DNA from 4 places in the Paenibacillus sp. NPDC058174 genome. Region 4 is predicted to be linked to each of the others. Evidence: riboswitches for the same ligand, from Rfam matches in the RefSeq annotation. Region 4 holds a riboswitch; each other region holds the start of a gene.
What was found. Region 4 has a riboswitch for cyclic di-AMP ahead of ACFVVF_RS28460 (resuscitation-promoting factor). Riboswitches for the same ligand answer to the same signal wherever they lie in the genome.

Region 1: another riboswitch for cyclic di-AMP. It lies ahead of ACFVVF_RS12605 (KamA family radical SAM protein); the one in region 4 lies ahead of ACFVVF_RS28460 (resuscitation-promoting factor).
Region 2: another riboswitch for cyclic di-AMP. It lies ahead of ACFVVF_RS10970 (hypothetical protein); the one in region 4 lies ahead of ACFVVF_RS28460 (resuscitation-promoting factor).
Region 3: another riboswitch for cyclic di-AMP. It lies ahead of ACFVVF_RS26960 (C40 family peptidase); the one in region 4 lies ahead of ACFVVF_RS28460 (resuscitation-promoting factor).

Annotation. Positions count from the first base shown of each region.
Region 1 is NZ_JBHVUY010000002.1:218,747-226,708, forward strand. Features, by position in the region: gene ACFVVF_RS12585 (glycoside hydrolase family 2 TIM barrel-domain containing protein) at 1-1,618, shown strand, start outside; gene ACFVVF_RS12590 (glycoside hydrolase family 88 protein) at 1,622-2,743, shown strand; gene ACFVVF_RS12595 (sensor histidine kinase) at 2,811-4,898, opposite strand; gene ACFVVF_RS12600 (response regulator transcription factor) at 5,035-5,760, shown strand; cyclic di-AMP (ydaO/yuaA leader) riboswitch at 5,809-5,948, shown strand; gene ACFVVF_RS12605 (KamA family radical SAM protein) at 6,092-7,261, shown strand; gene ACFVVF_RS12610 (hypothetical protein) at 7,411-7,755, shown strand; gene ACFVVF_RS12615 (hypothetical protein) at 7,774-7,962, shown strand, end outside.
Region 2 is NZ_JBHVUY010000001.1:2,465,368-2,473,329, forward strand. Features, by position in the region: gene kdpB (potassium-transporting ATPase subunit KdpB) at 1-1,876, opposite strand, end outside; gene kdpA (potassium-transporting ATPase subunit KdpA) at 1,897-3,576, opposite strand; gene kdpF (K(+)-transporting ATPase subunit F) at 3,594-3,710, opposite strand; gene ACFVVF_RS10965 (hypothetical protein) at 3,796-4,215, opposite strand; cyclic di-AMP (ydaO/yuaA leader) riboswitch at 4,428-4,663, opposite strand; cyclic di-AMP (ydaO/yuaA leader) riboswitch at 5,065-5,248, shown strand; gene ACFVVF_RS10970 (hypothetical protein) at 5,256-5,681, shown strand; gene ACFVVF_RS10975 (class I SAM-dependent methyltransferase) at 5,759-6,553, opposite strand; gene ACFVVF_RS10980 (RNA polymerase sigma factor) at 6,719-7,267, shown strand; gene ACFVVF_RS10985 (hypothetical protein) at 7,264-7,962, shown strand, end outside.
Region 3 is NZ_JBHVUY010000010.1:69,634-77,595, forward strand. Features, by position in the region: gene ACFVVF_RS26950 (VOC family protein) at 1-248, shown strand, start outside; gene ACFVVF_RS26955 (class I SAM-dependent methyltransferase) at 232-996, shown strand; gene ACFVVF_RS26960 (C40 family peptidase) at 1,141-1,608, opposite strand; cyclic di-AMP (ydaO/yuaA leader) riboswitch at 1,614-1,781, opposite strand; gene ACFVVF_RS26965 (hypothetical protein) at 2,234-3,046, opposite strand; gene ACFVVF_RS26970 (M1 family metallopeptidase) at 3,065-5,089, opposite strand; gene ACFVVF_RS26975 (YwhD family protein) at 5,194-5,730, shown strand; gene ACFVVF_RS26980 (NAD(P)-dependent oxidoreductase) at 5,730-6,347, shown strand; gene ACFVVF_RS26985 (sigma-70 family RNA polymerase sigma factor) at 6,606-7,067, shown strand; gene ACFVVF_RS26990 (zf-HC2 domain-containing protein) at 7,064-7,678, shown strand; gene ACFVVF_RS26995 (hypothetical protein) at 7,712-7,962, shown strand, end outside.
Region 4 is NZ_JBHVUY010000013.1:75,590-83,551, reverse strand. Features, by position in the region: gene ACFVVF_RS28485 (tRNA1(Val) (adenine(37)-N6)-methyltransferase) at 1-388, shown strand, start outside; gene rsmI (16S rRNA (cytidine(1402)-2'-O)-methyltransferase) at 412-1,311, shown strand; gene ACFVVF_RS28475 (AbrB/MazE/SpoVT family DNA-binding domain-containing protein) at 1,445-1,699, opposite strand; gene ACFVVF_RS28470 (HD domain-containing protein) at 1,980-3,275, shown strand; gene ACFVVF_RS28465 (TatD family hydrolase) at 3,359-4,132, shown strand; cyclic di-AMP (ydaO/yuaA leader) riboswitch at 4,317-4,524, shown strand; gene ACFVVF_RS28460 (resuscitation-promoting factor) at 4,781-5,929, shown strand; gene rnmV (ribonuclease M5) at 6,132-6,683, shown strand; gene rsmA (16S rRNA (adenine(1518)-N(6)/adenine(1519)-N(6))-dimethyltransferase RsmA) at 6,689-7,600, shown strand; gene yabG (sporulation peptidase YabG) at 7,676-7,962, shown strand, end outside.

The DNA of each region.
Region 1 (7,962 bases), on a different contig from region 4:
TGAGGATTACGCTGGAGTTGGACCTGCGATGACCGAAGCGATGATTCGCGAGGAGCTTCAAGTTATCAACGAGATGGGCGTGAACTTCATCCGCTTGGGGCATTATCAGCAATCCCGGATTGTGCTCGACCTTTGTGATGAGCTGGGTATTCTGGCTTGGGAGGAAATTCCGTGGAGCCGCGGCGGCTTGGGCGGTGAAGGCTATCGCCAGCAATGCAGGGACATGCTGGAAGCGATGATTACGCAGCACCGGAACCATCCGTCTATTGTGCTCTGGGGCCTTGGCAACGAAAACGACTGGGAATGCGATTTCGATTATTTCGATCAGAATGAGATTAGAGCGTTTATGAAGGAACTGCACGAGTTGTCGCATCAGTTAGATCCTTTCCGGCTGACGGCTATCCGGCGCTGTGACTTTTGCAAGGATATCGTCGATGTGTACTCGCCTTCTATATGGGCGGGCTGGTACCGCGGCATTTATACTGATTATGAAGAAAGCTGCAAGACGGCTGCCGCTGATGTTCGTTCGTTTTTCCATGCGGAGTGGGGAGCAGATAATCTCGCAACCCGCCATGTGGAGACGCCGTATACCGGCTTTGCTTCCATAACAGGCGGAGCGGGCCGGACGGACGAGCGTGACGGGGACTATTTGCTTGTTGGCGGCGAGCCGCGGGTTTCACGTGACGGCGATTGGTCGGAGACGTACTTCTGCGAAATGATCGACTGGTATTTGAGCGCGCAGGAACGGATGGATTGGCTGACCGGTGCGGCCCAATGGGCGTTTAAAGATTTTGCCACGCCGGTTCGCCCGGATTCGCCGATTCCATATTTAAATATGAAAGGCGTCGTCGAGCGCGACCTGACGAAAAAGGATGCTTATTACGTCTTCCAATCGTACTGGGCGACAGCGCCAATGATTCATCTGGCTGGGCAATCCATGCCGGTGAGATGGGGAGCGGCGGGGGAGAGCAAGGTCGTGAAGGCCTACTCCAACTGTGAATCAGCAGAGCTTTTCTTGAATGGTGTAAGTCAGGGAAAGAAGCGGCGGGACTCGAATGATTTTCCGGCGGCAGGCTTGCGCTGGGAGGTTCAATTCGCCCCAGGCGAGAATCGCTTGAGCGTCGTTGCCGAGCAGGACGGCGTCGTTGTCCGTGACGAGCTCGTGTTACACTATCAGACGGAGCCGTGGGAGGAACCGGCAGAAATCCGGTTGACGGCGGAGCGGCAGGATAAGACGGGGTTATATGAGGTAACGGTTAAAGCGTATGACCGTCATGGCGTTTTTTGTCCCGATGCAGCTGGTTTCATCCGTTTCGGGGCAGCGGGAGACGGCAGGCTGCTGGACAATCTCGGAACGATACGCGGCTCCAGACTGATCCAGCTGGCAAGCGGCCGGGCAAGCATATTCGTTGATCCGCATGGAGCGCCACCGCCTCGTATAGCAGTGGAGGAGTTTTTCACGGCCGGAGGCCCTGCTGCTTCATTGCAGCGGGACAGCAATACTCAAGCGAGAGTATCCCATACCATCGTTAGCGCAGCCTGTGAGGGGATGGCAACGGTATTTGCAACCATTAGCGACATCCGTGAATGCAGCAGCGGCAAAGAGGAGGGGAAATAGACGATGACTGAGCAGCAGCAATTTGATTTTACGAAACCACTAGCCATGATCGCCGATAAAACAGAACGAATGATTGCGCAAATAGGAGACAAGTCGCCGCACGTTGCCAAAGCAGACGGTAAGTATGACGATATGCGCCACGACTGGTGGACGTCCGGGTTTTGGCCCGGCATGCTGTGGATTATGTATGAGATGACAGGGAATGACCTGTATAAGAATGCAGCTTGGGAGTGGGATGTGAAGCTGGAGCGGAAAATGATGCAGCCAAGCAATTTCCATCACGATGTCGGCTTTCAATTTCTTCCGACGGCTATAATGAAGCATAAGCTGACCGGTGATGAGGACGGCTTGCGGCGGGGCTTGTTCGCCGCCAATTTTCTGGCAGGCCGCTATAATATCGAGGGCCGGTTTCTGCGGGCTTGGAATCAGGAGAAACTGGGCTGGTCGATCGTCGACTCCACGATGAACCTGTCGCTGCTGTTCTGGGCTGCACAAGCATCGGGCGATCCGCGCTTTGCGCATATCGCGAAAGCACATGCTGATACCGTCGTGGACCGGTTCGTCCGGGCGGACGGGTCCGTACGCCACATCGTCAGCTTTGATCCTGAGACGGGTGAGTATCTGGGAGCAATCGGCGGGCAAGGCGCCAGTCCGGATTCCGCATGGAGCCGCGGCGCGGCTTGGGCGCTGTATGGCTTAGCGAACACTTACCGTTATACGAAGCAGGAGAAATATTTGCGCGCCTCCCAGCGGGTCGCCAATTTCTTTCTAGCCAACCTGCCGGAAGATTCCGTCCCGCATTGGGATTTTCGCGCGGCGGAGCGCTTGGAGCAGGAGCCGCGGGACAGCTCTGCTGGCGCTTGTGCGGCATCGGGACTGCTGGAGCTTTCCTCCCATCTCCCTGCAATTGAAGGAGGTCTGTACCGCAATGCCGCCGAACGAATCCTCATCTCGCTGCATCACAACTACGCAACCTGGGATCAGCCCGAGCATGAGGCGATTTTGCTGCAAGCGACGGGCAATCGTCCGGCTGACGTTGACGTGAACGTATCGCTCATTTATGGTGATTACTTCTTCGTGGAGGCTATTGCGAAGCTGAACGGCTGGGTTACCCGGATCTTCTAACTAATATTTGATAGTAATCACAAGCCCCTCTCACAAGCGGATTAACACTTGCGGGAGGGGCTTATTGCTAGGCAGAGGAACGCTCACTGCCGGGGCCGGCAGCAGAGCCGGCTTCATCTGCTGGTAGTATGAACGTAAAGCGGCTGCCCTCTCCAATACGGCTCTCCACGGTAATGGCACCGCTGTGTCGCTCGACGATTTGCTTTGCAATCGCTAATCCAAGGCCGCTTCCCGAAGCAGGGTCTGCTTGATTCGCGCGGTAAGCCCGCTTGAAAATATGATTCAGATGCTCAGGCGGTATGCCACCCCCTTGATCTAGTACCGAGAAGGATATGCCATCCGGCAGGCTCTTCGCTTCCAGAATTATTACGGAGTCCAGCGGAGAGAACTTGCAAGCGTTATGGATCAGATTGCCCAGCAGCCGGCGAATGCCATGCAGATCAATACGAAGCGTCCGGTTATCCTCCACTTCAATCCGGTATTCGCATCTGTGGTTCATCATCTGAATATCTTCCGCAGACGTCTGGAATTCCCGCGTAATCCAGTCCTTGACCCGTACACTCTCCAGTGGAAGCTCCACAGACGATTCATCAAACCTGCTAAGCTGAAACAGATCGTCCATGAACCGGTTCATGTACAGTACTTTGTCGTACAGCTTTTCTAACGTTTGCCCTTTATCATCACTTCCGACCCGAATCCCCATCATTAAGGCGCGAAGGCTGCCTTGAACAACGGTAAGCGGCGCACGAATGTCGTGGGAAATGCTCTGCAGCATTTCAGCCCGTTCCTTTTGCGATTGGACAAGCTTTTCCGTACGTTCCTGTACCGTGGATTCCAGCTCCTCATTCCAGCGCTCGAGCGTGCGGACTAGCTCCTGCTGATGCACGATCATCCGCGACTGCGCTTTTTCCTTTTCTCTTTGTAATTGCCGTGCTTGGAAGGAAAGCGCGAAAGCGAGAATAATAAATTCAGCGAAGGAGCCGAACTGATAGCCGTAATGAGTGAGCGGATTGCTGTCCATGAGGCCAAACGTGTACAGAACGGACGGGAGAGCGCAGCCGATGATGGCAATAAAGCCAAGCATCAAATATCTGGCGGTCCGGTTGCCATTCAGAACGCACCAGCAGATAGCGGAGAGAAGGAAGGCGGCGACTGCTGCTTCATAATAGATTGCAAGGGTAACGAACCACGGCCAGTGGAAAAGCAGACCGGCAATGACGATCGGTGAAGCCCACTTCACGATAGCGGCAAACGGGAGGAGCTGCGGCGCGTAGCGCTTTAGTTCCAGGACGCCCACCAGGAAGAACAAGGCGAACCAAAGACATAGGATGAACACAAATACAAATACGCCTTCGAGCGTATTAAATGTATGCAGCAAGAGTTGGAGAACGGGATGGTTTTCACCCAGAAGCTCTTGCGGTATGCCGTTCCAGATGAGCTGGGAGGCTGCGAAGAAAATTAAATAGAATGAATAGTAGAGATAAGAGCGATTATGGAAAAAGATATACATCGATAACATATAGGCCGCCATAAGCAGTACGAAACCGTAGTAGACTCCGAACAGCAGGTACTCGGTCCGCAGCGTCTCGTGATAGCTCGCACGATCAAGCAGCTCGACCGGGACGATCATTGAGCCTTCTGTCGTCACCCGCATATGCAGCGTGACCGGTTTTCCCGCAGGCAGCGCAAGCTCATAGGCGCCGTAATGATCGTTCAATCGCTCCCCCAGGGGAGAGACTCCCTCCGCACCCAGACGATTGCCGTCTAAGTAAACGTCGAACTGGTCCACAACCGCATTGTGGAGACGAATCACCCATTCCCCGGTCTCACTTTCATTCACTACTGTCATCCGAAGCCAATAGGTGCTTGCGGACAAGCCGAATGCGGCGCGTCCGTCTGCCGGAAGAAACTGCTCGGCTATGCGGGGAGAAACAACCTGTTCATACTCCAGCATGCCTTCCCGGTCGGGCAATACTTGCATGGAATTGTTGCCTTTATAGTGTCCATTGCCGTCCGTAAGCCGGATTAAGGAAGCGTCGCCGGAGAACGGTTTCCATTGCGGAATAAATACCAGCCACAGTGCCGTCAGCGCAATGAGAAATAATAATATGGTGGCTGCAAACACCCGGTTGTGTTCTGCCAATGTTTTTCTCATGGTGAGGCCTCCTGAGCATTCGATGTTTTCTACTATTATCCTAGCATATTCTATTTTAATCGACAGCAATCTGTCATAAAATGTTGATAGGATCACTGTGATATTGTAGAGATACCGTCTTTAGGAGGTTAACCATATGAGGCCAAAAATCATCTTCGTCATTGAGGATGATCCAGATGTTCAGAGTATCGTGACATCTTTTCTTCAGCATGAGGGTTACACGGTTCGAAATGCGTTATCCGCTGCAGAGGCGTTCCATTTGTTTGCTGCGGAGGAACCGGATTTAACCATACTCGACATTCAATTGCCGGACATGGATGGCGTCACCTTTTGCCGTCATATCCGCACGCATTACCGGAGGCCGATTCTATTCGTGACCGGCAACCGGGAGCAGGAGTATAAAGTGAATGCGCTCCTTTCAGGAGGAGATGATTTTATTCAGAAGCCGTTTGATCCGCTCGACCTGCTGCTGCGGGTGAAGGGGAATTTGCGGTGGAGCGATCTTCTGCCCCCGGCAGCCTCTATTCCAGAACCGGATAGGGACGTGCTGGAATATCCGGGACTTCGCATCGATCTCAGACGTATGACCGTCACAGTTCGTGAAGAGCTGGTTACACTTCTTCCGAAGGATATCAAGCTGCTTACGACGCTGGCCAGCCATCCCAATCAGGTGCTCCATACTGAGCAGCTCTACAGGCTTGCGTGGCGGGACGAGAGCAATTTCTCTAAAGATACGGTCAAGGTGCACATATCGAAGCTGCGCAAAAAAATCGAAGAGAACCCTTCCTCCCCCAAGTTTATTTTGACAGTCGGCAGTCTCGGCTATAAGTTCAATCCTTACGGGGCCCTTGAGCCGGTATAAGTACCACACCATCTAGCGGCTTTGACTTATTGGCCTGCAATCGCTTACAATAAAGCTACGCTTAGTTTTCGGCCGCACCCGGCCGAGAAGCGGGGGAACCAGTCAATTGGGGCGAATCATTTGCGAATGTAGGGTACCATCTTACCCGAGCCCGTCAGCTAACCTCGTCAGCAGTGGATGGGTCTGCTTCAAATTGAATGTGATCAACCAGAGACCCTATTTTTTAAGGGTCTCTTTTTGTCTTTTTTTGGACCCTGCTGGCGGCACACTGGCTTCTTGACACAAAAGGCTCCCTTTATTCTCACCCTATGGGACGAAGGAGAGAGATACAGTGCAGAAGGTACGGTACATTACGGATGTTGCAAAAATGGACAATTTGTCCGAGCACGAAAAAGCCGTTTTAAAGCCGATTACGGACAAATTCGTTTTTCGCGTCAACGATTATTACCTCCAGTTAATCAATTGGGATGATCCTCATGATCCGATCCGCAAGCTCGTTATCCCCAATGAAGGGGAGCTGTCTGAGTATGGACGCTGGGATGCTTCGGACGAGGATACAAATTATGTCGTTCCGGGATGCCAGCACAAATACAGGACGACGGCGCTTCTGATCGTCTCTGAGGTTTGCGGCTCCTATTGCCGCTACTGCTTCCGCAAGCGGTTGTTCCGCAATGACGTCAAGGAAGCGATGTCGGATGTAGCTCCGGGGCTTGCTTATATTGCGCAAACTCCTGAGATCAGCAATGTGCTTCTCACTGGCGGGGACAGCCTCATTCTGGCAACCTCCAAGCTGCGTACAATTATTGAAGGACTCCGAAGCATCGATCATGTCAAAATCATCCGGCTCGGCTCCAAAATTCCGGTATTCAATCCGATGCGGATTTATCAGGACGAGGAGCTGCTGGAGCTGATTCGCACCCATTCGACGGAGGAGAAGCGGATTTATGTCATGGCGCATATTAACCATCCCCGTGAAATTACGCCAGAAGCTAGAAGAGGGTTCAAGGCGCTGCATGACGCAGGGGCGATTGTCGTGAACCAAACTCCGGTGCTTAAGGGCATTAACGATGATCCGGCCGTATTGGGCGAGCTGCTTGACCAGCTGTCGTGGGCAGGCGTTACGCCTTACTACTTTTTCGTCAACAGGCCGGTGGCCGGCAATCGCGAATTTGTGCTTCCGCTAGAGCGGGTGTATCAAATTGTAGAGGAAGCGAAGGCAAGAACTTCCGGTTTGGGCAAAAGAGTGCGCTTGTCCATGAGCCACACCTCCGGCAAAATTGAAATTCTGGCCATTGATAACGGCAAAGCCTATCTTAAGTATCATCAGTCAAGAGACGATAATTACGGGCAGTTCATGGCGCTCGATTGTCCGCCCGATGCCGAATGGTTCGACGACCTTCCCGGCAGCGAGCAATACTGGACGAAGCCGGTCAAGAAGAACGATGCGATCATTTCCGTTAATGAAATGGAGCGCAGTCCTAGTTGTGCGGCAGCTGATTAATAGAGCCGGACAATAAAATAGTAGCCTTTTGGGGAGCAGCAAAGTCATTTTAGGACTTTTGCTGCTTCTTTTGTTTTCCAATTATTGATAAAGTGGTAAACTGAAAGGTGAATTGTAGCAAATTGGAAGAGAAACTGGAGAGATTAGAGATGGATCGAAAAATAGTAGTCAAACTGACGAATCTAATTGGATATACGGCCAGCATATCGACGATTTTATTATGGATTATTTTTGTATGGGTGAATCCTTATGGTCCAGGGCTGGAAAAAACGAGTGCATTTATTACCTTTATGATGCTTGTGCTTCCTGCCGTTATTTTTGGCACGGGTCTCATGCTGGAGAAAAGCATGATTTTGCTGGCAGCATATATTTGGAGTTTTCCGTATAGCATGTATATGGTAGTTACGCCGGGCGTGTTTATGCTGTTTGGCATGACCAGCTTCATCTATTTCATCTGTTTTATGATGTATCGGCTTCGCGGCGTCAAATATTAAGAGGGAGTTGCATCTAAGGTGTTGAAATCCAGACACACAGCAGCAGTTATATTGATACTGGCCGCTATTATTTTATTGTTTAGTATTTTCTCTTTAGTGAAGAAACAAGAGGCAGTCCAGAATAAAATCGACAGGACCTTCATCGAACAGTTATCTAATGTAATAACCGGGTTTAGTATGAAGTTGACTGGTGATGAGGGTATCTCC
Region 2 (7,962 bases), on a different contig from region 4:
TGATTGCGTTGAAAATCAACGCCGACAATATAGCCGAATACGGCGAGCCCAGCTTCATCACGTTCAACGCGTTCATTTGCGGAATAACAATCATGAACATCGCCGGAATGATTGCGAAGTATTTCGCAATATCGTTAGCGATGCTAAAGGTCGTCAATGCGCCTCGCGTCATCAGCAGTTGTTTGCCGATGGCGACCACCTCAATGATCTTGGACGGATCGGAATCCAGATCCACCATATTGGCCGCCTCTTTAGCAGCAGCCGTGCCGCTGTTCATGGCAATGCCAACATCTGCCTGAGCCAGCGCCGGCGCATCATTCGTGCCGTCGCCGGTCATCGCAACCAGCTTGCCCTCCGCTTGCTCCCTGCGGATCACCTTGATTTTATCCTCCGGCGTACTTTCAGCAATAAAGCCGTCTACCCCGGCTTCCCGGGCGATAGTCGCAGCCGTAAGCGGATTGTCACCGGTACACATAATCGTCTTGATCCCCATGCGCCGCAGTTGTTCGAATCTGTCCCTCATTCCGGGCTTGACGGTATCCTTCAAATAAATAAGCCCAACGATCTCTTTATCTACAGCAACAGCGAGCGGTGTACCTCCGGCTGATGCGATGGCTTCGACTTTTCGGGATAAATCTTCGGGAACCGTTCCGCCTTGCGACAGCACCCAGCCGCGCACGGCATCCACTGCGCCTTTGCGCACCTGCCGCCCGTCCGGCAAGTCGATGCCGCTCATCCTTGTCTCCGCCCGGAACGGAATAAACTCGCCTTTCTCCGCCCCAAGCGTATCGAATGAAAACCCGTTGCGTTTCATATAGTCGAGTACAGAACGTCCCTCCGGCGTTTCGTCCTTCCATGAGCTAATAGCGGCCCATTGGAACAGCTCCTCGCTGTTCACCTGACTGCCTGCCGTCACGAACTCGCTGGCCATCCGATTGCCGAAGGTGATCGTTCCTGTCTTATCCAAAATCATTGTATTGATATCGCCGGCTGTTTCCACCGCTTTCCCCGACATGGCCAGTACATTGTACTGCGCGACCCGGTCCATTCCGGCTATTCCGATTGCTGACAACAGGCCGCCAATCGTTGTCGGAATGAGACAGACGAGCAACGCAATCAGCACCGGCACTTCAAGCTCGATGCCGACGAAGCTGGCAATCGGCTCCAGCGTAACGACGACGATTAGAAAAATAAGCGTCAGGCTGGTCAGGAGCGTGCCAAGCGCAATTTCATTTGGCGTTTTTTGCCGTTTGGCTCCTTCCACCAGCAAAATCATCCGATCGATAAACGATTCCCCAGGCTCGCTGATCACTCTGATTTTGATCCAGTCGCTAACAACCCGCGTCCCTCCCGTTACCGAACTGAAATCGCCGCCCGCCTCTTTAATAACGGGTGCCGATTCGCCTGTAATCGCTGATTCATCCACGGAAGCGGTGCCCTCGACCACTTCCCCGTCGCAAGGAATCATCTCGCCTTGCGACGCGATGACCAAGTCGCCCCTGTGCAGCTCCGTGGATTTTATGACGTGAATGCCGCTGCCCTCGGCCAGCTTATTTGCCATCACTTGCTGCTTCGTCTTCTTGAGGGAGTCAGCTTGCGCTTTACCCCGGCCTTCCGCCAAAGCTTCCGCAAAATTCGCAAATAAAACGGTAAACAGCAAAATTAAAAATACGGTCAAATTAAAGCCTATACGATCTCTGGAATGGAAGTAGTCCGGAAATACTGTCATTAGCAAGACGATAACGGTGCAAATCTCTACGACGAACATGACCGGATTTTTCAGCATCGTAACCGGATTGAGTTTAAGCAAGCTTTCCTTCAAAGCACGCTGAACGGCATCTGCCGTCAGTAATCGTTTCTGTCGGTTATTCGTCATCATTGTATCCACCTCATCCGTTAACGGATTGTTAAATACTCGGCAATGGGTCCAAGTGCGACCGCCGGCATAAAAGTTAAAGCGCCAATTAACAATACCGTGCCGACCAGCAAGCCTGTGAACAAGGCATTGTCGGTCCGAAATGTCCCAAGCGTATCCGGTACAGGCTTCTTGCGCAGCAGTGATCCCGCCACAGCCAGCATCGCGATAATCGAAATATAGCGGCCAAGCAGCATGACCAGCCCCGTACTTATATTCCAGAACGTTGTATTATCGCTAAGGCCTTCGAAGCCTGAGCCGTTGTTTGCCGCCGAAGATGCGTATTCATACAGCACCTGGCTAATTCCATGAAAGCCCGGATTCGTAATGCCTGCCTGGCCGGCGCCAGTCATTAGAGCAAGCGCCGTCGGAGCCAATATGACGAAAGGATGGGCCAGTATGGCGACGGCAATCAGCTTCACTTCTCTGGGCTCGATTTTCCTCCCCAAAAACTCCGGTGTCCGTCCCACCATCAAGCCGCATAGGAAAACCGCAAGAATGGCGTACATCAGCATATTGATTAACCCCACGCCCTTGCCGCCAAAAATGACATTGAGCATCATTTCCGCCATCGGAACGAGGCCTCCAATTGGCGTCAGCGTATCATGCATGTTGTTGACCGATCCGGTCGTTGCGGCTGTTGTTACAGCTGTAAACAAGGCCGACCCTGCAATGCCAAACCGGACCTCCTTGCCTTCCATACTGCCCTGAGACGCATCGATGCCAAGACTGTTAAAGATGGGATTGCCGGCTTTCTCTGCGGTGTAGACTGTCGTTAAACAAATGAGAAACAGCACCATCATCGCCGAGAAAATGACCCAGCCTTGCTTTTTGCTCCTGGCAAATCGGCCAAACGTATAAGGCAGCGCGGCCGGCAATGCCCACATGGACAAAATCTCGATCACGTTAGTCAGCGGATTCGGATTCTCGAACGGATGCGCCGAGTTGACGCCGAAAAACCCGCCGCCATTTGTACCCAAATGCTTGATTGATTCCAGCGAGGCGACCGGCCCGATCGCGATCTGCTGAGACGCTCCCTCCAGCGTCTTAACGGTCAGCGTCGGCTCAAGCGTCTGCGGAACTTGCAGCGCAACCAGCACCAGCGTAATAACGAAGGATGCCGGCAGCAAAATACGCGTATGCGCTTTGACGAAATCCTCGAAAAAATGTCCGATCGTTCTGCCTCTGCTCGTTAATCCGCGAATGAACGCAATCGCGACTGAAAAGCCGGTTGCCGCCGATGTAAACATCATCATCATGATGACAGCCATTTGCGAAAAGTAAGAAAGCGCGCTTTCGCCGCTGTAATGCTGCAGATTCGTATTGGTTATAAAACTGATTACCGTATTAAATGTTAACGTGGGCTCCATTCCGTCCATCCCGTTAGGATTAAACGGAAGCAGCCGCTGAAGCCGCAGCAGCAAGTAGCCTGCCGCCGTCAGAGCCGCGTTGGTCACGATAAAACTGAACGCATACTTTTTCCAGCTCATGCCGTCCCGGTTTTTCAGCCCGATCAGCTTATAAAGCAGCCGTTCAAACGGCCCAAACAGCTTATCCGTCCAATTGGCTTCATTCGAAAATACGTGATATACATAAGTGCCTAGCGGTTTGACTAATGCGATAAGAATCACGACCACGACCGCTATTTGAACAATTTCCATCGATATGGCCTCCTAGGCTAAAACTTCTCGGGATTCAACAAAGCATAAACAAGGTACAGGAACATCAGCAGAGTAACAATGGCAATAAGAATCACCTTCCCTCTCCTCCTTTGCCGTCGACCGTTCCAGCGCACCAAGCCAGAAAACCTGCCAGCATAGCGAACACGCCCAGCAGCAGTACAACCATATAGAAATCCATCATGAATATAGCCTCCTGTCCTATAAGTCTGGCGCTTGTTCCGCAAAAGAAAGCAAAAAACCGACCTCTTCCCCTTGCGTGTAAACAATCCCATCCGCTCCAAGCGCTTTATAGATCGCCTTCGGATGCCAGTGAGTCGTAATTACGCAAATATGGGCACTGGCCCAATGGGACCTGCAATATCTTAAATAGCGGCAGCTTAGCGGAAGACTGCTTTCGAAAATATATACTTTTGCAATCGGCAGCTCCGGGATACTCCACGCTCTGGCGGTTGTTCGAACCCTCAGAACCTTGACTAGAGATGTATCTACGACCTCCGTTATACGTTTTGCCTCCAGCTTGCTGTTGGTCAACACGATGAAAGGAAGCTGACGGTAGAGCAGCTGACGAATAAAATTAACGCTAATTTCGTTAAAACCGGCTACCGCGATCGTTTCCATTTTCTAAAAATGCCTCCTGTTTATGAAATCGCAAGGAAAAAAGGCAACAAAAAAGAAGCCGGCAGGGAGCAGAGGTGCTCACCCGCGGCTTCTTAAGAACATCGCTTGGACAGCGCAAACGGCATACATCCTTCCGCCTTCATTAGGCGCTAAAGGGTATGCTGGATTTACGCGGCCAACAAGCCATGACAAAGTCATCGCGTTGATTGTCGCCTCTCTCAACTATAAGCTTACGAGGTTAGCTGTCGGATTCGGGCAGTGAGAGTTGCCCTACATCAGCCGAAGTCCATGGCTTTCGGTCGATGATTCACCCCTGCAACGCCGTCCTCCGACTCTCACATCGGATCGCAGCGCCGCGATAAACGGGAAATTCCAGAATACTGGAGTTATCCCGCTGTGGTTCCCCCGCTTCCCGTTGCAATGAACGGGAACTCAGCAAGTGCAGCATTGGAAACAAATTACGTAACCATGAATCGAATCATACTCCCAGCCAATATTTGTGTAAAGCGATAGCGGGTGCAAATAGGTTGAAAATTCGAGGGAAAAGGATAGGTTATAACGCTTACATAATGTTACTTCTTGAAAATAATCGATTTATCTCGTTCTTTCTCTCCTTTTCAAAAACTAGACGCTAGGGATAACATAGTGGCTCCCGTCACTGATCAACCTGCTTTTAATTGCATGCGATTACGGAAGCCATAATGAGAATTTCAAAGAAAGAAGCGTATTTTACGAGGATAATGGCAGGTATATTGGCAATTTGCCGAAAAGAAGGGCAATATCGCCCGTCTGTTATTTTACAACGTGACGATTCCGGTTTAATATGAACGCCATGCCAGAACATGGCTCATACATCTATCGCTGAATTCTGATCGGACAGAAACGGGGGAACCAACGCTTGCGTTCATCGTCATAAGATGCGATGATCGTAGGGCACGGGGTGAATCGGACGAAAGCGCAATGCGCACGTCTGTAGGGAAGCTCTCTATCCCGAATCCGTCAGCTAACTCCGTAAGCGAAATCAAGGAGAGAATTGCAAAATGATAACTGTAGTATACAAAGGAACGGAACCGCTGCCCGACATTCAGCAGCTGCCGTCAACATTAAAAGTGCTTCACATCGAGTTGTTTATCATCCCGGCTGAATCCGGTTATCGCGCCTATATGCGCTTATCAACTAATATCGGCATCGGGTGGGGCGAGCTATTCATTCAGCAGAAGGAGCAGCCTGCGGACTGGAACGCTTGGTGCTCTTCTGCACCTCACTATATGGGCTGGGTCAACCTGCATACCGCTGCAGGCTCTCCCCGTTCGGAGAACGTCAGAAATCCCGAGCTGCGCAGTCTCTTCGATGACGCTGTACGCCAAGTATGCCGCGGCCAGTCCCATCCTGAATCACATCAGCCTTCACAGGCCGGATATGCCGAGCTATTCCGTCAATCGGTCTTTTATTTGTCCTTATACTAGCTGTCCCCCTAGTCTGGATCATAGATGAAGCCGCCTCACGAAAATGCGAGGCGGCTTCATCTGTAAATGATGCGATTCTATTTAGCTGATGCCTTTGCTTCAATAAAGTAATAAAATCCGGTCGTCTTAATCCCCCGAGCCTCCGCATGCTTATCGAACTGCGTCTGAATAGCTTTGAAGCATGTTTCCCTTACATATTGCGAGAAACTGTCGCTTTGACCAAAACATAACAACGCCAAAATATCCTCAGCCGCAGGCAGCCATACCAGCTCCTTCAACACCGTCATTCGGATGTCAGTAAGTCCGCTAACCGCCAGCCGCTCTTGAATGCGATCCAGCGTAGGCGTACCTGGTGCAGGTCCGGCGAATAAGCCGGGAAACACCTCCCCCAATTCACCGCCTTCTCCATTACCGTCGCCCGGATGGAGCATAATTAGCGAGCCTCCAGGCCGGACAACCCGATTCCCTTCCTCATACCAGCTTGTTGGTCCCTTCTTTGTGTAAGCAACGTCGAAATAATGATCAGGAAACGGAAGCCCCTGCTTGGTTGAGCCTACTACATACCGGACATTAGCGCTTCGATACCGTTCGTTGGCTGTCCGAATAAAGCCTTCTGTCATATCGTAACCGGTGACCTCCACCGCTTGCTCCGACCAGCGGTTCGTGTACTCACCATGCCCGCAGCCGACATCAAGTACTCTGCCATGTACGGCAGAAGCGAGTTTTTCAGTCAAGACCGTCTCCGCCGCCTGCCCCTCCACATTCGCCGTCCATGGGTATTCATACTTTCCAGTCCTTACTGCCAACTGTTTACACCAGGGCATGCTTTGCCCGCTTACAAAATCAGGATGAACCGATAAATCGGGAAACATAGACTTCCTCCTCTATTGGATATCAATCTCGTAAAGATGCAGAGCTACTATTATACAGGTAAAATTTTCCCATTTGTATGGATTTTGAAATAAAATAAAAGAAAACGAACGATTTTCAGAAAAATGGCCAAATAGAGTAAATAGCGATAAAGGAGGGAGTTATTTGTGGCGGTTACAACGATATCTGAGCTTGTCGGCTTGGCGCTGAACGGACAGGAGGAAGCCTTCGAACAGCTTTATAACGAAACGGTCAACGAAGTGTACCGCACTTTATACTATTTGAGCGGCAGCCATACCGATGCCGAGGATATTGCGCAAAATGTATATTTGGAGCTTTATCGAAATTTGGACAAATACGATCATTCCCGCAGCTTGCAGGGCTGGCTGTATGGCATTACGATTCGTCAGCTTCACGCCCATAGGAGGAGAAGATGGAAGGAATACCGGAAGGAGCAAAAGCAGCGAGAGCAGCATACAACACCGCTTGCAGCTTACAATGATGTCTCTGTTGGCGAAGCGCAAGATGATTCCGTCATGGATGAATTGCACAATCTTCCCGTGAAGCTGAAGGAAGTGCTTGTGCTTCGTTACATCAACGACTTGTCGCAGCAGGAAATTGCCGATGCGCTGGCTATTCCGGTCGGGACGGTCAAGTCCAGATTAAATCAGGCGCTTGTGCAAATGAGAAAAAAATTGGAGGGGAAATCGATATGAATCATTTCGAAAATGTTGGCGAGGAAGCTTGGATCAATCGGATGAAATCGAAGGCGGAAACTATACTGCCTCCAGCTCAATTGAAGCGTAAAATTATGGAGCAAATCGAAATGCGCAACGGCAACGGCGAGGTCCTGGCATCCGTACGCGTCGACACCTTCCAGCCCGATGATCCGATGGATGCCATCATCCAGCAATTGAAGCCAGGTATGGGAAAAGCGATTTATATCGCTGCTCAGGGCGATCGTACCGTCAGCCAGCAAACAAACTATGCAGCTGTCCTCTGGCCTCATAGCTTGGAGCAGCTGTTCGAGGAGGCTGCACCATGGAATCCTCCACTGCCAGTCGAAGCTGAAATTCGCCGCATTGAAGTCTATTACGGCTTCGATGATGTAACGGAAGAAGAAATTGAAGAAATGATAGCCGAAAGTGAGCAGCAAAGTAAGCCCGTCGTCGTTCGCGATCTTCGTCCAAATAAGAATATAGTCGGGGCAAGACTGCTGTATGATCAAGCGGACAGAAACTTTGAATGCCGCTTGTTCGGAACGACAAAAAGCCGGATCCATGTGCCCGATATGGAACAGCAAACGATCGAGCGTTTGCTCATCCATGGCCAGGAGGCCGTTTACTTGCAAAACGACGAGGTGCGGCAGCTAATCTGGGCAATGGAAGTTCCCCAGACTTCAAGAGCTGTG
Region 3 (7,962 bases), on a different contig from region 4:
AATGCGGTCCGCATCAGGTGCATATCGGCGTGCAGCCGGAATTCATACCTGCGAGGAAGGCGCATCCAGCGTTCGGTGTAAAAGGTATTGCAGCCCTGCAGAGCTGGCTGCGGGCACACGGTGTTGAGACCATTGCGGACGACAGCAGGCAGGGTGAAGGGGCGGAACGTTTTTACGCCCATGATCCCTTCGGCAATAGGTTGGAATTTATCGAATGGGAGCGTGAAGCGAATGGGAAGCAGCAATAGCAAAGAGAGATTTTCGAATCGGGTAGAAAATTACGTGAAGTATCGTCCGGGTTATCCGGTTGAAGCGCTCGACTATCTGTACTCTGATGTGGGTCTCAAGGCCAACTCGAGAATCGCTGATCTTGGAGCCGGCACGGGGATCTTCTCCAAGCTGCTGCTGGAGCGCGGCAGCGAGGTGATTGCGGTAGAGCCTAACCAAGCGATGCGGGAAGCAGCCGACAAGGAGCTAGGTGAGCTGCCGAACTACCGCTCCGTTCCTGCCGCTGCGGAGACGACGGGCTTGCCGGAGCATTCGGTTGATTTTATCGTATGCGCGCAATCCTTCCATTGGTTTGACCGGCCGGCAGCCCAAGCCGAGTTTCGCCGCATATTGAAGCCTGGCGGCAAAGCAGTACTGATATGGAATTCCCGGCTTACGAGCGGCACGCCATTCCTGGAAGGCTATGAGGAGCTGCTGCGGCTCTACAGCACCGACTATAAGCAAATGACCCACAAGAACATTTCAGCGGATCAGCTGCGAGCGTTCTTCCGTGAGAACGGTATGCGTGAAGCGGCATTTACGAACGGCCAGTTGCTGGACCGCGAGGAGCTGCTCGGCAGAGCACTTTCTTCCTCCTACGTTCCGGCAAAGGGAGAGCCTAACCATGACCGTCTGAAGGAGGAGCTGGGACAGCTCTTCGAACGTACGAATGTGAACGGCCGGGTGAGCTTCGACTACCAAACCGAGATTTTCTGGGGAGACGTGTAGTACAGCGATCTCGACCGTGACTTCAACAAGCTAACAATAGAACAACAAAGCCGCAAGTCGTACTGTCCAGAGGACACACGGCTTGCGGCTTTGTTAGTGAGACCTTCCGACGCGCTTCACAGGATGAAGCCGCGTAAGCGGGCTCTATTGTTCGTCAGCATATTTCTCAGAAGTAGTCGCATCCATAACACGACGAGCGGTTACATAACGAGACTCATAATAGGAGTCACTAAGTTTACTAATTGTAACGCCTCTGCTGGACGAAGAGTGGGCAAACTTTCCATCGCCGACATAGATGCCGACATGAGAAATGCTTTTGCCATTCGTATTGAAGAATACGAGATCGCCAGCATTCAGGTCGCTCTTCGCAACCTTTTTACCCATTTGTGCTTGAGAACCGGAAGTGCGAGCAAGCTCAATTCCCATTTTCTCAAATACATAGGATGTGAATCCTGAGCAATCAAAGCCTTTCGTGGACGTGCCGCCCATCAGATATGGCGTACCGATAACATCATCGATAATGCCGTCCATTTTGGAATCCGCGAATACGCTGCCTGCTTGAAAAGCGAGCAGTAACAGGAGTCCAGCTAGCATTGCAGTAACCTTTTTCAAAACGGTAAAGCCCCTTCCGATGCCGACGAGGTTAGCTGTGGGGTTCGGTTGAAGGATCCCTATGATTTCTCAGGCGTCCGTGCTTACCCGGCGCGGCCGGTGCAGACGTCGAAATCAATTCACCCAGAGTGGTTCCCCCGTTTCCAGTACAAGGAATTAGGCAAGCTTTTTATGTACTTGGGAAATATTCGTTTTTTTTCGCAAATCTCCTCCTCCAACTGGCAAATTCTAATAATTCTCATGTAACCTTTTGCCAAAAACACGCGTTTTCATTAATTTCATTGACTGATTATGTGCTTTTATGGGGTACGACGATTAAAAAATCAATAACTATTTACATTTACTATGTGTGAAGAAGAGAGAATATGTGGAGCAATCGAAGAGAGTGCTCTCATGTAAGTGGGTACAAGCACAGAACGCGGCGGGAAATCGGAGTTGCCAAAGCCAGTAATGGCAAGGGAAGGACAAGCATAGACGGCATTCGACAGAGATAAAAGTGAAGCTTCAATTCTAATACTTCTAATTTTTATAATAGAGCAGTCAGACAGGCGTTGACAAGCTGCCAAAAGCCCAAAAAAGCGCCGGGGACTACCCCGACGCTTGCATATTTGCTGTCTATTCGATGTTATCCTTGCGTCCTCGACTGCAAACAATCGTATTGTGCGCAAATGGTCCATACTTTCATCATCGTCCGAATGAGATGATAGCCTTGATGAAGAATTAACGCAAACAAGCCGGCCCAGATTAAGGAAACGCTAGTGACGCAAAGCGCGATGCCGATGCCAATCGCCCACATGAGCAGCGAGACCCCGGTATAGGGAGCGATATGGCGCAACGCGTGCCAGAGGGAATTGAACACCCCGCTGCCGGAAGCGGCTCCGAGCTGCATCGAGAGAAACAGCAGATGGAGCAGCGCGCTCCACAGCAGCCATGCAGCGGCTCCTGGCAATACAGTTTGCAGCAGGCTGCCCATCGTGCCGCTTTTCAGCAGCGCTTGGAGCCAGGCCGGCAGAAGCCACCATGCCGGTGCCAAGGCAAGAAGCGTCTTGATCCAATAGAGCAGCATAACCGGCTTCCAGGTGCTGCGGATGCCTTCAATGAATTTCGTGCCGCTCTCGTCGGTTGCGTGGTGCAGAGAGTAGAACAACCCGGCATTGAACAGCGGCGTAAGCAGCATGCGGGCCAGGAATAACCCGCCAAGCATCCATAAATAAGGATGAATAAGGTCGGTTTTCATCAATTGGAACTGTGCTTCGCTAAAAAAGAGCCGGACTGCCGAAGGGGGCAGTGCATCGCCGGGAAAACGCCGCAGAAGCGGCGTAACGACCGAATCGACGAACCGGTAAAGGAAGAAGCCCCATAACAGCTGGTACAGAAACAATAGAATGATAATATTCATGTGTTTGACTGTCAGCCGCCAGCCTTGTTTCATATGCATTTTCAAGGAATATCCCTCCTACCAGCTCAGCGTTCCGAGCAGCCCTTCGATTAATTTGGCAATGCTGAGATTCCAGCGCGTGCGCTTCGTCTCCGGCAGCTCGGCAAGCATGAAGTTGTTGATATGCTTGTTGTCGAGCACGTTGCGGTACTCCGAATCGACGGCTGCCCAAGCGAGCGGAGAGTCATGGACGACTTTGTACTGGATATGCGAATCCTGTGCATCCCATTCTTTGGTCATGCTCGTACCGTCCTTGAACTGCATGACAATCGGAACTGAACCGATATTGCCGCCGTTCTTCTTCACCAGCACCGAGGATTCGAACATCGGCTTCCCGTCCTGCTCGACCGGACGAACCTGCACAGCTTCGATGGAAAAGTCGGCCATTTGATTGTGGTACACAAATTGATTGAAGTAATCATGCCATTTCTGCTTCGTCACTTGCTCAACGACCCGTTGGAAGTCGCCGCTGGAAGGATGCTTGAACTTATACTTCTGGAAGTAGGTCCGCATGACTTTCTGCATCATACGGGTGCCGATCTGGTTCTCGATGCCGGCCAGTACTAGCTTGGCCCGCATATAGACGTTCTCTGCGTAGTGATTATGACTGTCGTACGCCCATGAAGGCTGCTTGAGCGGTGCCGGATTCGTCATGTAGCTGGCTTCAAGCGGCAAATTCGGTATGACGCCATACTCGCTCTCCATCACCTTGTCTTCGGCGTAGGAGGTAAAGCCTTCGTCAAGCCATGCTTCCTCGAACTCGTTGGAGGCGACCATGCCGTACCAATATTGATGGCCAATCTCGTGAACGACGGTCCTCTCCAGGCTGTAGCCGGGATTGTCGTTCTCTGCGGCGAATGCGGTAACGAGTGTCGGATACTCCATGCCTCCAGCTCCGTTGGCGCCCTTCGGAGGTACGATGAGCGATAAGGTCGAGTACGGATAATCTCCGTACCATTGCGCATACTTGGTCAGCGCTGACTTGGCCGCATGCATATACCGGTCTTTGAACGCTTCATGCGCCGGATCGAGGTACAGCTTAATGCGCACGCCGGGGATTCCGGTACCGGAGAGCGTGTCCTCTACATAGACAAAGTCGGGAGAAGCAGCCCAGGCGAAGTCATGGACATCATCGGCGTAAAACTGGTACACATGCTCGCCTTTTCCGTTGCTGACCGGCGCTTTGGTCTGGAATCCGGTTCCGGCCACCGTATAAGACTCCGGTACTTGAATGTTGACGGAATAGATGCCGAAATCGCTGTAAAATTCCGAGTTGCCGTGGTATTGATGGATGTTCCATCCTTCGGAGGTTCGGCCGCGCATACCAGCCGTCTCATAGACAGCCAGCTTCGGGAACCACTGTCCGGCCATGACGAATGAGCCGGAGTAGCCCATTCGCGCGAACACTTCAGGCAGCTTGACTTCAAAGCTCATGGAGAGCGTTACCGACTTGCCCGGTGCGACCGGGACGGGCAGCTTAAGCTTGGCCAGTGTAAAATCGTCGGTGTTGCCGTCATCAGGCTGGACATAATGAAGACGCGGCAGCAGGCTTTCGCCCTCCATCGTCTCCAGAGCATTCAGCTTCATGTAGCCCTGGCTGGCCGAGGTTGCCTTGTCCTCCCGGAGCTTGCCCTTCGATTCCTTCATAAACGTTGTCTTGTCATTAAGGAAAGCGTTCGGGTACAGGTGAAAATAGAGCTCGGACACCGTTTTTTTGCCCGGATTGGTCCAAGTCACCGTCTGTTCGCCGTATAAGGAGCGTGCGTCGTTCTGCAGCGCGACGTTGATGTGGTACTCGACGACTCTCTTGCTAAGCGCCTGCGGCTTGGCTTCGGGAGCATCAGGCGCGGCAGGAGCGGCAGGAACAGCGGCAGCAGGCTTGGCCGATGTCGGAACAGATTGCGGCACAGCTTTGGCGGCAGGGGCGAGCGCGTACGTATATTGGGATTGCCAAGCGTGGCCGAAGCCCTGCTGGATCGACAGGCCGAGCAGGACGGCGGTGAGCGTGAATAGCAATAAACGTTTGACATGGCGTGGAGTCATTGAACGTTTCCCTCCCGTTGACAAGCATCTACAGCATGTATATGTTGGCTTTTCACGGATTATTAGCTAAAATGTAATTATTGTACGGGGAAGGTGGAAAAGCCATGACTGAACAGCAAGGACAGCCGGAACAACAACCGGAGAAGAAGGAAAAGAAATCATTGTCGCTCAACGTAGTGAGCAACAAACCACATAGAGGCTTTGGCGCGGGCACAATCGATTTGAGCCAAGTATCATGCGTTATTATTGACGAGGGTGTCGCTTATATCGATGACGGAGCGATGCATGCCAAGAGCAAGGTAGAGAAGGGCATCAAATTCAGCCCGGACAAAGCCAACACGCCAAACGGCAGAACATGCTGGGTTGTATGGGTGGCGGTGGAACGCGACGACGAAGGCACGAAATATGCCGGCGTTACCGCCTGTGAGATGCTGATTGACAAGGAGGCACGCCGCGGGTGGAAGATCCTCCCTGACCACGTCAACAAGCTGGATGCTGCGCTGAAACGCAAGATCAAGCTGGAAGAGCTTGGTGCAGAGGAGAAGGCAGCGCTGCGCAAGCTGCTCACCGAGCATAACGAAGAGTGGTGGAACCACTCCTCTGATGAGCTCAAGCAGGCGCTCGCTCCTGAGAGCCTGTAATGAAGCTTGTCGTCTTCGGAGCCAGCGGCGGGATCGGACGGAAAGTCATTCGCCAAGCGCTCGATGCGGGGCATCAGGTGACTGCTTACGTTCGTGAACCGAAGCGGCTTGTTATCGGTCATCATCCCGGATTAACCGTCGTGACGGGCGATGCGCTCCATCTCGGTTACGTAAAGCGGGAGATCGCCGGACAGGACGCCGTTATTTGTTGTGTCGGCAGCCAAGGGCTTGGCGAGACGACGCTCATGTCCGATGTGATGTACAACATTATTGAAGGCATGAAGGAGCATGGCGTCGCGAAGGTCGCTTATGTCGCTTCAGCTGGTATTCATGGCGAGCTGAAGGGCTTGAGCGGTTATGTAGTGAACCGTGTGCTTCGGCATGTGCTGGCGGATCATCTTCACTCATATGAGCTGCTGCTTGAAAGCGGCCTGGAGTGGACGGTGGCGCGTCCCATGCAGCTGACGGATGAGCCGTTGACAGGCATTTACCGTCAGACGGACAGCGGTGTGCCAAGAGGCGGCAAATCGATATCGCGTGCCGATGTCGCACATTTTCTGCTGACTTCGGTGGCGTCTGATGCCAATGCGGGCAAATCCATTGGACTAGCCTATTGATGGAATAAAGAACCGGGTGACGGGATTACTTAACGGCGTTTATGCTGAAGTAATCTCGCAACCCGGTCTTTTTTTTGTACACTTGAAAAAAAGTTTTGGATAAAGTGCAGGGTTTGGAGCATTTCCCTGCGTCTATAGTATTCGGGAAGGGAGGAGAGCGAGATTCAGGACGAGGCATGGATCAAAGCCGTACAAAACGGCGGGCCTGCGGCGTTTCAATCCTTAGTACATACGTATGGTCCATACTTATATCGAACAGTGTATGCAATCGTTCGTTCGCCGCATGATGCGGAGGATGTGACGCAGGAAGTGCTGATGCTCATCTATCGCTCCCTCCCGGAATGCCGAATGAATGGCTTCAAAACATGGATGACCCGCATTGCAGTCAACCGCGCGATCGATTGGAATCGCAGCAAAGCACGCAAGCCGGAACAGCCGCTAGAGGACTTGGACGGGCAAAAGGCGAATTTGCTGGCAGCGAACACAGGAATTGCCGCGGAGGAAGCTGCTATTGAGCGAGAAGGAAGGCGGCAGGTAAGAGAGCAGGTTCAGCAATTGCCGGACAATTATCGTGAGGTTGTAACGGCTTATTATATGGAGAACAAATCGTACGAGGAGATTGCTGCCGATACGGGGCTGGAACGAAAAAGCGTTGAATCAAGGCTTTACCGGGCGAGGAATTGGATTAAGCGGAACTGGCGGAAGGAGGACTTCGAATGAGCGGGACAGGCAATGATCCGGGCGAATTGGAGAATAAAAGGCAGGCTGAGCAGCCTAAGCTGCAGCAGCAAAGGCATCAGCAACAGGAATGGCATGCAGACAGCACGACGATGCATCTCTATGTCGGCGACGTGCTGCCCGAAACGGAGCGTGAGCAGGTAGAAGCCCATATGGCGCAGTGCGACGTTTGTCTGGAGCTGCTCATGACAGCGGTAGAGGCTGCGCAAACGGTCACGGCTGCAAACGGCGCAGATGTATCGGATATGCCGGATATGGATCAAATGGGGCGGAAATTAAGCCGTCTGTTGTTCCCTCCGCGTATCGTTCAGGAAAAGCCCTACCGGCGCCGTACGTGGCTCCAGCATCCGGCCGTTCATTTCGGGGCTGCGGCCGCTATTACGCTGCTGCTGCTTGGTACGGGTACGTTTAACGGTGTAGCGGAGCGCATGATGGCGATGGATGAGCATACGAGGGTCATGCTGGAGGCCGGGCAGGAACCGGTTATTGTCCCGATTGCAGAGGAAGAACGGGAAGACGGCTCCTGGTCGGACCGGATGGTAGATCAAACGTTGGGCTGGCTGAAGGGGATTGAGAAAAGCCGGTTTAAATAAATTTTGGTTGTACGAAAAGGAGATGATTAAGCAATGCAAGGAAATAAAAGCCCATTGACGGCTTTCTTCTTATCTTTCTTCCCGGGCTTTGGACATGCCTATCTGGGAAGGTTTGTCCGGTTCGTTTTATATGGAGGCAGTTTTTTCGGTTTGCTGGGTATTATTTTTCTTCTGGGCATAAACGGCTCTTTGAATGGTGAAGCGGTCATTCTGGTGTTCATCGCCGCTGCGAGTTGGATCATCAATATGATCGATATGATTGTCTCTCTGCTCAATGGAGCGGG
Region 4 (7,962 bases):
AGCCGATCTTCGTCAATATATGAAGGAAGCGGGCAACGGCGTCTACGATGCGGTTACCGTAAATCCTCCCTATATGGCGGTAAAAGCCGGCGATTCTAATGAAAATGAACACTATTCGATAGCCAGGCATGAAGTGCATTGCACGCTGGATGACGTCGTTCATGCTAGCGCCCGTTTAGTAAGGTCAGGCGGTAAGGTAGCGATGGTGCATCGTCCTTCCCGGTTTATCGATATTATGGAGACGATGCGCAAATATCGGCTTGAACCGAAACGCGTGCAGTTTATTCATCCGAATGCCAAAGGCGAGGCGAATATGGTATTAATAGAAGCTATTCGCGATGGAAAGCCGGAGCTTCGAGTGCTGCCTCCCGTTATGGTGTATGAATAAGAAGCAAAGGAGGGACGAAAGAGATGATCAGCATACAAAAAAGCTTTTCGGATCAGGGACAAGAATCAAAAGGAACGCTCTATTTGGTAGCGACGCCTATCGGCAACTTAGAGGATATGACGTTTCGCGCAATTCGTACGCTGAAGGAAGTATCGTTAATTGCGGCCGAGGATACGCGGCAGACCCGAAAGCTGTTAACTCACTTTGAAATCGCAACACGGCTTGTCAGCTATCACGAGCATAACAAGCAAGCGAGCGGTCCAGAGCTGATCCGGCTTTTGGAAGAAGGGCAATCGATCGCTCTCGTTAGTGATGCGGGTCTGCCGGCTGTCTCCGACCCTGGTGCTGATCTTGTTGCAGAAGCAGTCGCAGCTGGTATTAAAGCAGTACCGATCCCGGGCGCGAACGCTGCATTGTCGGCGCTTATTATTTCAGGCCTGTCGACAGAGAAATTCGTCTTCACCGGATTCCCGCCACGGGATAAAAAGTCGTTGACGAAATGGCTAGGCATATTGAAGTCACAGACCGGCACATTGATGACGTATGAATCGCCGCATCGGCTGCGTAAGACGCTGGAAGCAATGCTGGAGCAATTAGGCGATCGCCGAATTGCGATGATTCGTGAATTGACTAAGCGGCATGAAGAAGCGGCGCGGGGAACGATATCGGAATGCATTGCCTGGATACAGGAGCATTCGCCACTCGGGGAGTACTGTCTCATTATAGAAGGTGCAGACGCTGCAGCGGAAGCGGGAAGATCGTCTGAAATAGATGGAGAAGCTGATGTATGGTGGAAATCGCTGGAGCTCGAAGATCATGTTGCTCATTACGAAGCGGAGCATGGCCGGAAGGAAGCGATTAAGCTCGCTGCCGTTGACCGCGGTTTGCCGAAGAGGGATGTCTATAACGCAGTGAATCGTTAATCGGTCGCTGCGGTATAGGCTTTTTTGGGTAAAAAAAAGACCTTCCTGGCCGGGTTCTAGCACAGGAAGGCATAAAGGAGTATAAAAAGGTTAGAATTAACAAGTGAAGTATTTCTATTATAACCTATATTTCTTATTTTGTCACAGGAGTCGGCATTTCCGATAGACAAATATGGCAAACAATTTTACCTTTGAAGTAAGATACGTTTTCTGCGTTGCCGCAGAAGATACATGCCGGCTCGTATTTCTTCAACATGATGCGTTCGCCATCTACATAAATCTCGAGGGCGTCTTTCTCACCGATTCCGAGTGTGCGGCGCAATTCGATTGGAATTACAACACGACCCAATTCGTCAACCTTACGAACAATACCTGTAGATTTCATCATAGCTTTTGTTTCCCCTCTCAAAAAGTGATTTGATTTCGTCACTATTCGACATATTTTTTCTATTTGTGTCTACTATAATACCAACGATTACCAGAATAGTCAACCATCATTATTAGAATGATTACAAGTAGACATTAGATTTGACTATATAGTAAGGTCATATTAATCTTACTATAGAATACAACAGCTTCGACATTTTGGAAACTAAATTACGACAGTATTCGACATTTTACCATAGCATTGTGTCGAAAATATGAACAAAAGGAGTTGAATTGGCGAAATGAATCCGTATATAACCGAAGAGAAAGTGTTTAAAGATCCCGTCCATAAATACATTTATGTGCAGGATCAGACGATCTGGGATTTGATCAACACGAAAGAGTTTCAACGGCTAAGACGCATTCGTCAATTGGGAACTTCTTACTTAACTTTCCATGGCGCCGAGCATAGCAGATTCTCCCATTCGCTGGGAGTATATGAGATTACGAGAAAAATTATTTCCCAGTTCGAACGAAACGACTATCCTGGTTGGCCAAGAGAGGAGAAACTGCTGGCTTTATGTGCGGCGCTGCTCCATGATGTTGGCCACGGCCCTTTTTCCCATTCGCTCGAAGAGGTATTCGATACGCATCATGAGGAATGGACCTGCAGCATTTTATTGGAGGATACGGAGATCAACCGCGTTCTGAAGCGGGTATCGGATGATTTTCCGGACAAAGTAGCTGCAGTCATTCAGAAGACCTATCCGAATCCGATTGTCGTCAGCCTCATTTCCAGCCAAATGGACGCCGACCGGATGGATTACTTATTGCGGGATGCTTATTTCACCGGGGTTCATTACGGCAATTTTGATCTGGAGCGGATTCTGCGCGTGCTCCGTCCTGTGCAGGGCAAAATCGTCGTGAAAGAGAGCGGGATGCATGCCGTTGAGCATTACCTGATGTCACGCTATCAGATGTATTGGCAGATTTACTTCCATCCGGTGACAAGAAGCTCGGAGATCATTTTGCGGCAAATTTTCCGCAGAGCCAAAGAGCTTTTTGAGCAGGATTATCATTTCGAATGGATGCCTGGACCGATCAAGCAGCTGCTCGATGGGACCATCACGGTTAAGTCCTACTTGAAGCTGGATGAAGCGTATGTACAGGCTGCATTTCTCCACTGGGAGGATGAAGGGGATGCTCTGCTTGCCGACCTGTGCAACCGGTTCTTGAATCGCCGTCTGTACAAGTACATTACGATGACCGATCCTGACGATACTTTATTAGAAGAAATAAGTTTGCAGTTCACTTCAATCGGCTTAAATCCGGAGTATCATATGGAGATTGACTTCCCGTTTGACCAGCCCTATGACGTATACCGTCCGGACTCGAAAAAGGGTGGAAAAGAGGAGAAAACGCCGATTTTGCTGCTCGACGAGCAAGACCGTTTATCCGAAATCTCCGCTAAATCCGACATTGTACGATCAATCACCGGACTGCATCAAGGGGAGTATCATTTGTATTATCCGGAGGAGCCGCTTATTGAGGCTGGCACCAAGCTAAGCCCTGCAATAAGAGAGTTATTCCGACTGTAGCCGTTCAACTGGAAAATGACTCCATACACCCGGAATTGGGACAGCCATTCCGATTACATATATATAGAAGGAGAAGGTTGAAAATGATTTCTTTATTCGACACCCATACGCATATGGACAGCTCCAAATTCGACAGCGACCGCGCCGAAGCGATCACTCGGGCACGGGAGGCTGGTGTAGATTTGATGCTTAATATCGGCTTCAACCGGGAGACGATCCCGACGACGCTGGCGCTCGCTGAACAGTATGATTTCGTCTATGCAGCCGTCGGCTGGCATCCGGTAGACAGCATTGATATGCAGCCGGGAGATCTGGAATGGATTGAAGAGCTGTGCTCGCATCCGAAAGTGGTCGCCATCGGAGAAATCGGACTGGACTATCACTGGGATACATCGCCCAAAGAGGTTCAGCACCGGGTGTTCCGGGAGCAAATCCGGCTCGCCCGCAAGGTGGGCAAGCCCATCGTTATCCATAACCGGGACGCTCATGAGGATATAATCAGAATGCTTAAGGAAGAAAATGCAGCAGAGGTTGGAGGGGTCATGCACTGCTTCTCCGGGAGCTGGGAAACGGCTCAAAAATGCCTGGATATGAACTTCTATATTTCATTCGGCGGACCCGTCACTTTCAAAAATGCAAGGGTGCCAAAAGAGGTTTTGGAAAGGGTTCCATTAGACCGTCTTTTGATTGAAACAGATTCCCCTTATTTGTCTCCTCATCCATTTAGAGGGAAGAGAAATGAGACTGCATTTGTGACCTATGTAGCGGAGGCTGCAGCAGAAATAACAGGAAAAACAGTGGATGAAATTGCAAAAATTACGATGGAAAACGGTAAAAAATGTTTTGGTATTGTATAAAAAAGGCCAAAAAACAAAGATTGAGAGACCTTTCAAGCGATAAAACTGATTTTTATTGCGAAAATCGGCTCTCTTTTCCGTCATAATCCAGAAATTTAGCTAAAATCGTCTTTTATCGCTTCTTTACAACAGGTGGTCCGTGAAGGTATGATTCATTTCAGAGCTTTAAGTTTTTGTATTGGATTTCCAGTTGACGCTTAATTTCCGGAACCGGAAAGCGGGGGAACCAGGCATCGAATCTGCAGCCATCGACGGCTTGGCAGTGACGAGCTTTTGAAGTTTCTCAATGGGGTGAATTTGGCGGCGTTTGCCATGAGCATTCGACCGTCGATAGGGCAGCTCTCTTGCCCGAATCCGACAGCTAACCTCGTAAGCGTAAATAGAGAGCGATCAATCTCGTGCATTCACCATTCCTGAAGTCTACCGACAATCCGGGAAGCCACGAAACAGATCCTCTGTCGAAGGCTTCTTTTTCTTTTCTGAATATCTCGGAAAAGGTCGACATAGGGTAAGTCTCAGGGGGTGAGAGGCTGCGAGAAATTAGGAAATGCACTGGAGCGTGCTTGCACGCCAATATACTTAATAGTCGCGTCAATTATGATCATGCGTCACACAAGGGCGGCGGGGCTATGAAGGAGGACCGATGAAGTGGGCATTATCCAAGCTAAGGAGACCCATGGGAAACGATCATCCAGCATGTCTTTCGCATTGCGATGGAAGCATGAAAACTTGCGTTTGATTCTTCTAAGTGCCATTATCTCAATCGCTATGACTTTCATGTTTTTGGTGTTGTTGTACGGAACGGCTGACAAAAGCGTATCCGTAGTGGTGAATGGACAAGAAACCGTTGTGAAAACAAAACAATGGGTCCTGCAACGCCTACTGGATGAACAAGCTATTACGATCGGCCCGCATGACGAGGTTTCAGCACCTCTCAATGCGTCGATCAAAGACGGTGACCGGATCGAGGTTAAGCTCGCGGTACCGCTCGTTGTAGTAGCGGACGGCAAGACATCAACGGTGTACACGACGGAGAAGACAGTCGAAGCAGCGATTGGAGAATTAAATATTGCTGTGCGCGATCAGGATCGGGTAACACCTTCGCGGGGTACGTTGGTTACAGATGCGATGACGGTAACGGTCACTCGCGTCGATACGAAAGTGTCTCAATCGGAGAGAGTTACGCCATTCTCGATCGTTAAAAAGCAAGACCCGAGCCTCGAAGAGGGCAAAGAGAAGCTGGTGCAGACCGGCAAAGAGGGTCTTGTCGTCGAACATGTACAAAGGCAATACGAGAATGGAGTTCTCGTATCTCAGAAGATCGTCAACAAAGTTGTTGAATCGAAAGCGGTCAACCAGGTTGTTGCGATCGGAACGAAAAAACCGGAGCCGAAGGTGAAGACGCTATCGAATAGCGGCACGACTCTGGCGACGTTCACGAAACGCGGTGTTTCGTTCAAAGCCAAGAAGATATTGAATAATGTAACGCTCACGGCCTATACCGCTGACATGGAATCTACAGGCAAGGACGAGAGCCATCCGCAATTCGGTATAACGGCTTCCGGTACGAAGGTTCAGGAAGGCCGCACGATCGCAGTCGATCCGAAAGTCATTCCTATCGGCTGGTGGGTCTATATCGAAGGCATCGGCTTCCGCCGCGCGGAAGATACGGGCAGTGCCATTAAGGGCAGCAAGATCGACGTTTATTTCGACAGCTCCAAGCTGGCGAATAAGTTTGGGCGCAAGAAGGGCTACACCGTATACGTTCTTGGACCAAATAAACCGACATCTAGCTAGCGTGCAAGGAATATAAGTCGATTTGTATTGGAAAAACTTATAAAGCCTTATATGATAAGAAGGGGCATTGCCTCTTCTTTTTTGTATTTTCACGTACATAAGTCTAGACGGCGTCAGCCGCAGCAATGTTGCGGTTCGCTGGGATAAAATATGCCCGGTCACAAAGAAGGGATCTGGCGGTGCAAGAAAGGGATGTAAATCGTTGATTAAAGAAATAATCGTGGTGGAAGGCAAGGACGATACAGTAGCCGTGAAACGTGCGGTAGAAGCCGATACGATCGAGACGAACGGCTCGGCAATCGGCGAGGAGGTGCTCCGCCGCATTGAGCTGGCGCAGGAGCGCCGCGGCGTTATTATATTTACCGATCCCGACCATGCGGGTGAACGTATCCGTAAAATCGTGGCGAAGCGGGTGCCTGGCTGCAAGCATGCGTTTCTGCCGCAGGAGAAGGCGCTGTACAAGGGCGATATCGGCATCGAGAATGCAAGCCCGGATGCGATCCGGCAAGCTTTATCTGAACTGCGGACGGAAAATCCGGAGGGCGAGGGTGCTGGAGAGATTACTTGGGATGATCTAATGGGCGCGGGCTTGATTGTACATCCCGATGCAGCTAACCGCAGGCTAGAGATGGGCAAGCTGCTTGGCATCGGCTACGCAAACGGCAAGACGTTTTTTAAGCGTTGTACAAGCTTCAGGATTTCCCGAACGGAATTTGTGGAAGCTCTGCGTAAAATGGAACAGGGACAGGAGTGAGCGGTATGAGCGGACAAGAGACGAACGGATCGGCTATGAAGGCGTTAGAAGTGGCGACGCCAAAGCGAACGAAAGAAATTATTGCGAAATACGGATTCTCCTTCAAGAAAAGCTTGGGGCAGAACTTTTTGATCGATCAAAATATATTGCATAAAATTGTGGCAGCAGCCGGTCTGGATAAGACGAAGGGTGCGCTGGAGATCGGTCCGGGCATCGGCGCACTGACGCAGCATCTGGCTGCTGAAGCGGCCAAAGTGACCGCCGTGGAGATTGATCCCCGGCTTATTCCGATTTTGCGCGATGTGCTGGCTCAAGAATCCCATGTGGAGGTCGTTCATGGCGACGTGCTGAAGCTGGATTTGAAGCAGCTGTTCGAGGAGAAGTTTGCGGACGTATCCAAAGTGAGCGTCGTGGCCAACTTGCCTTATTACGTCACAACTCCGATTCTGATGAAGCTGCTGGAGGAGAAGCTCCCGCTGGAGAATATCGTTGTCATGATCCAGAAGGAAGTGGCAGAGCGGATGGCAGCCAAGCCAGGCGGCAAGGAGTATGGCAGCTTGAGCGTAGCCGTACAGTTCTATTGCGAGCCGCAAATCGTATGCCTCGTTCCGCATACGGTGTTCATTCCGCAGCCGAACGTTGATTCAGCTGTTATTAAGCTTGCCCTTCGGGACAAGCCGCCTGTAGATGTGCCGGATGAGGCGCATTTCTTCCGCGTCGTCCAGGCGAGCTTCGCGCAGCGGCGCAAGACGCTGTCGAACAACTTGACGGCGCTCGTCGGCAAAGAACGCCGCGAGGAATTGACACAGCTGCTGATCGGCTGCGACATCGATCCTGTGCGGCGTGGTGAGACGCTCTCGCTGGAGGAGTTCGCCCGTATAAGCCGGGCTTTCCTCGAGGCAGGCTGGAGGGGCTAGCACAGGCCCAATAACAAAGACATTCGCACACTCAGCACGTTACACCCATACGATAGACGAAGAGGTGATTTACCCATGAAGCAAGGGGACCTGGTCGTCCGCAAATCGTATGGCGGTGACGTGCTGTTCCGAGTTGAAGATGTTCGATCCGAGCGAGCCCTATTGAAAGGCACGGACTATCGATTGCTTGCGGATGCGCCGATTCCCGATTTGTCGGTTGTACGTGACCCCGAATCGACGAGAGCGACCCAGCAAGTGCGTATTAAAGTTAACGACTCCTTAAAGCGCATGCGGCAGCAAAGAGCGCAGCAGCAGTCAGTGCAGACCGGGGAAGAAATCAGGCTGGCAGCTGAACAGCAGGC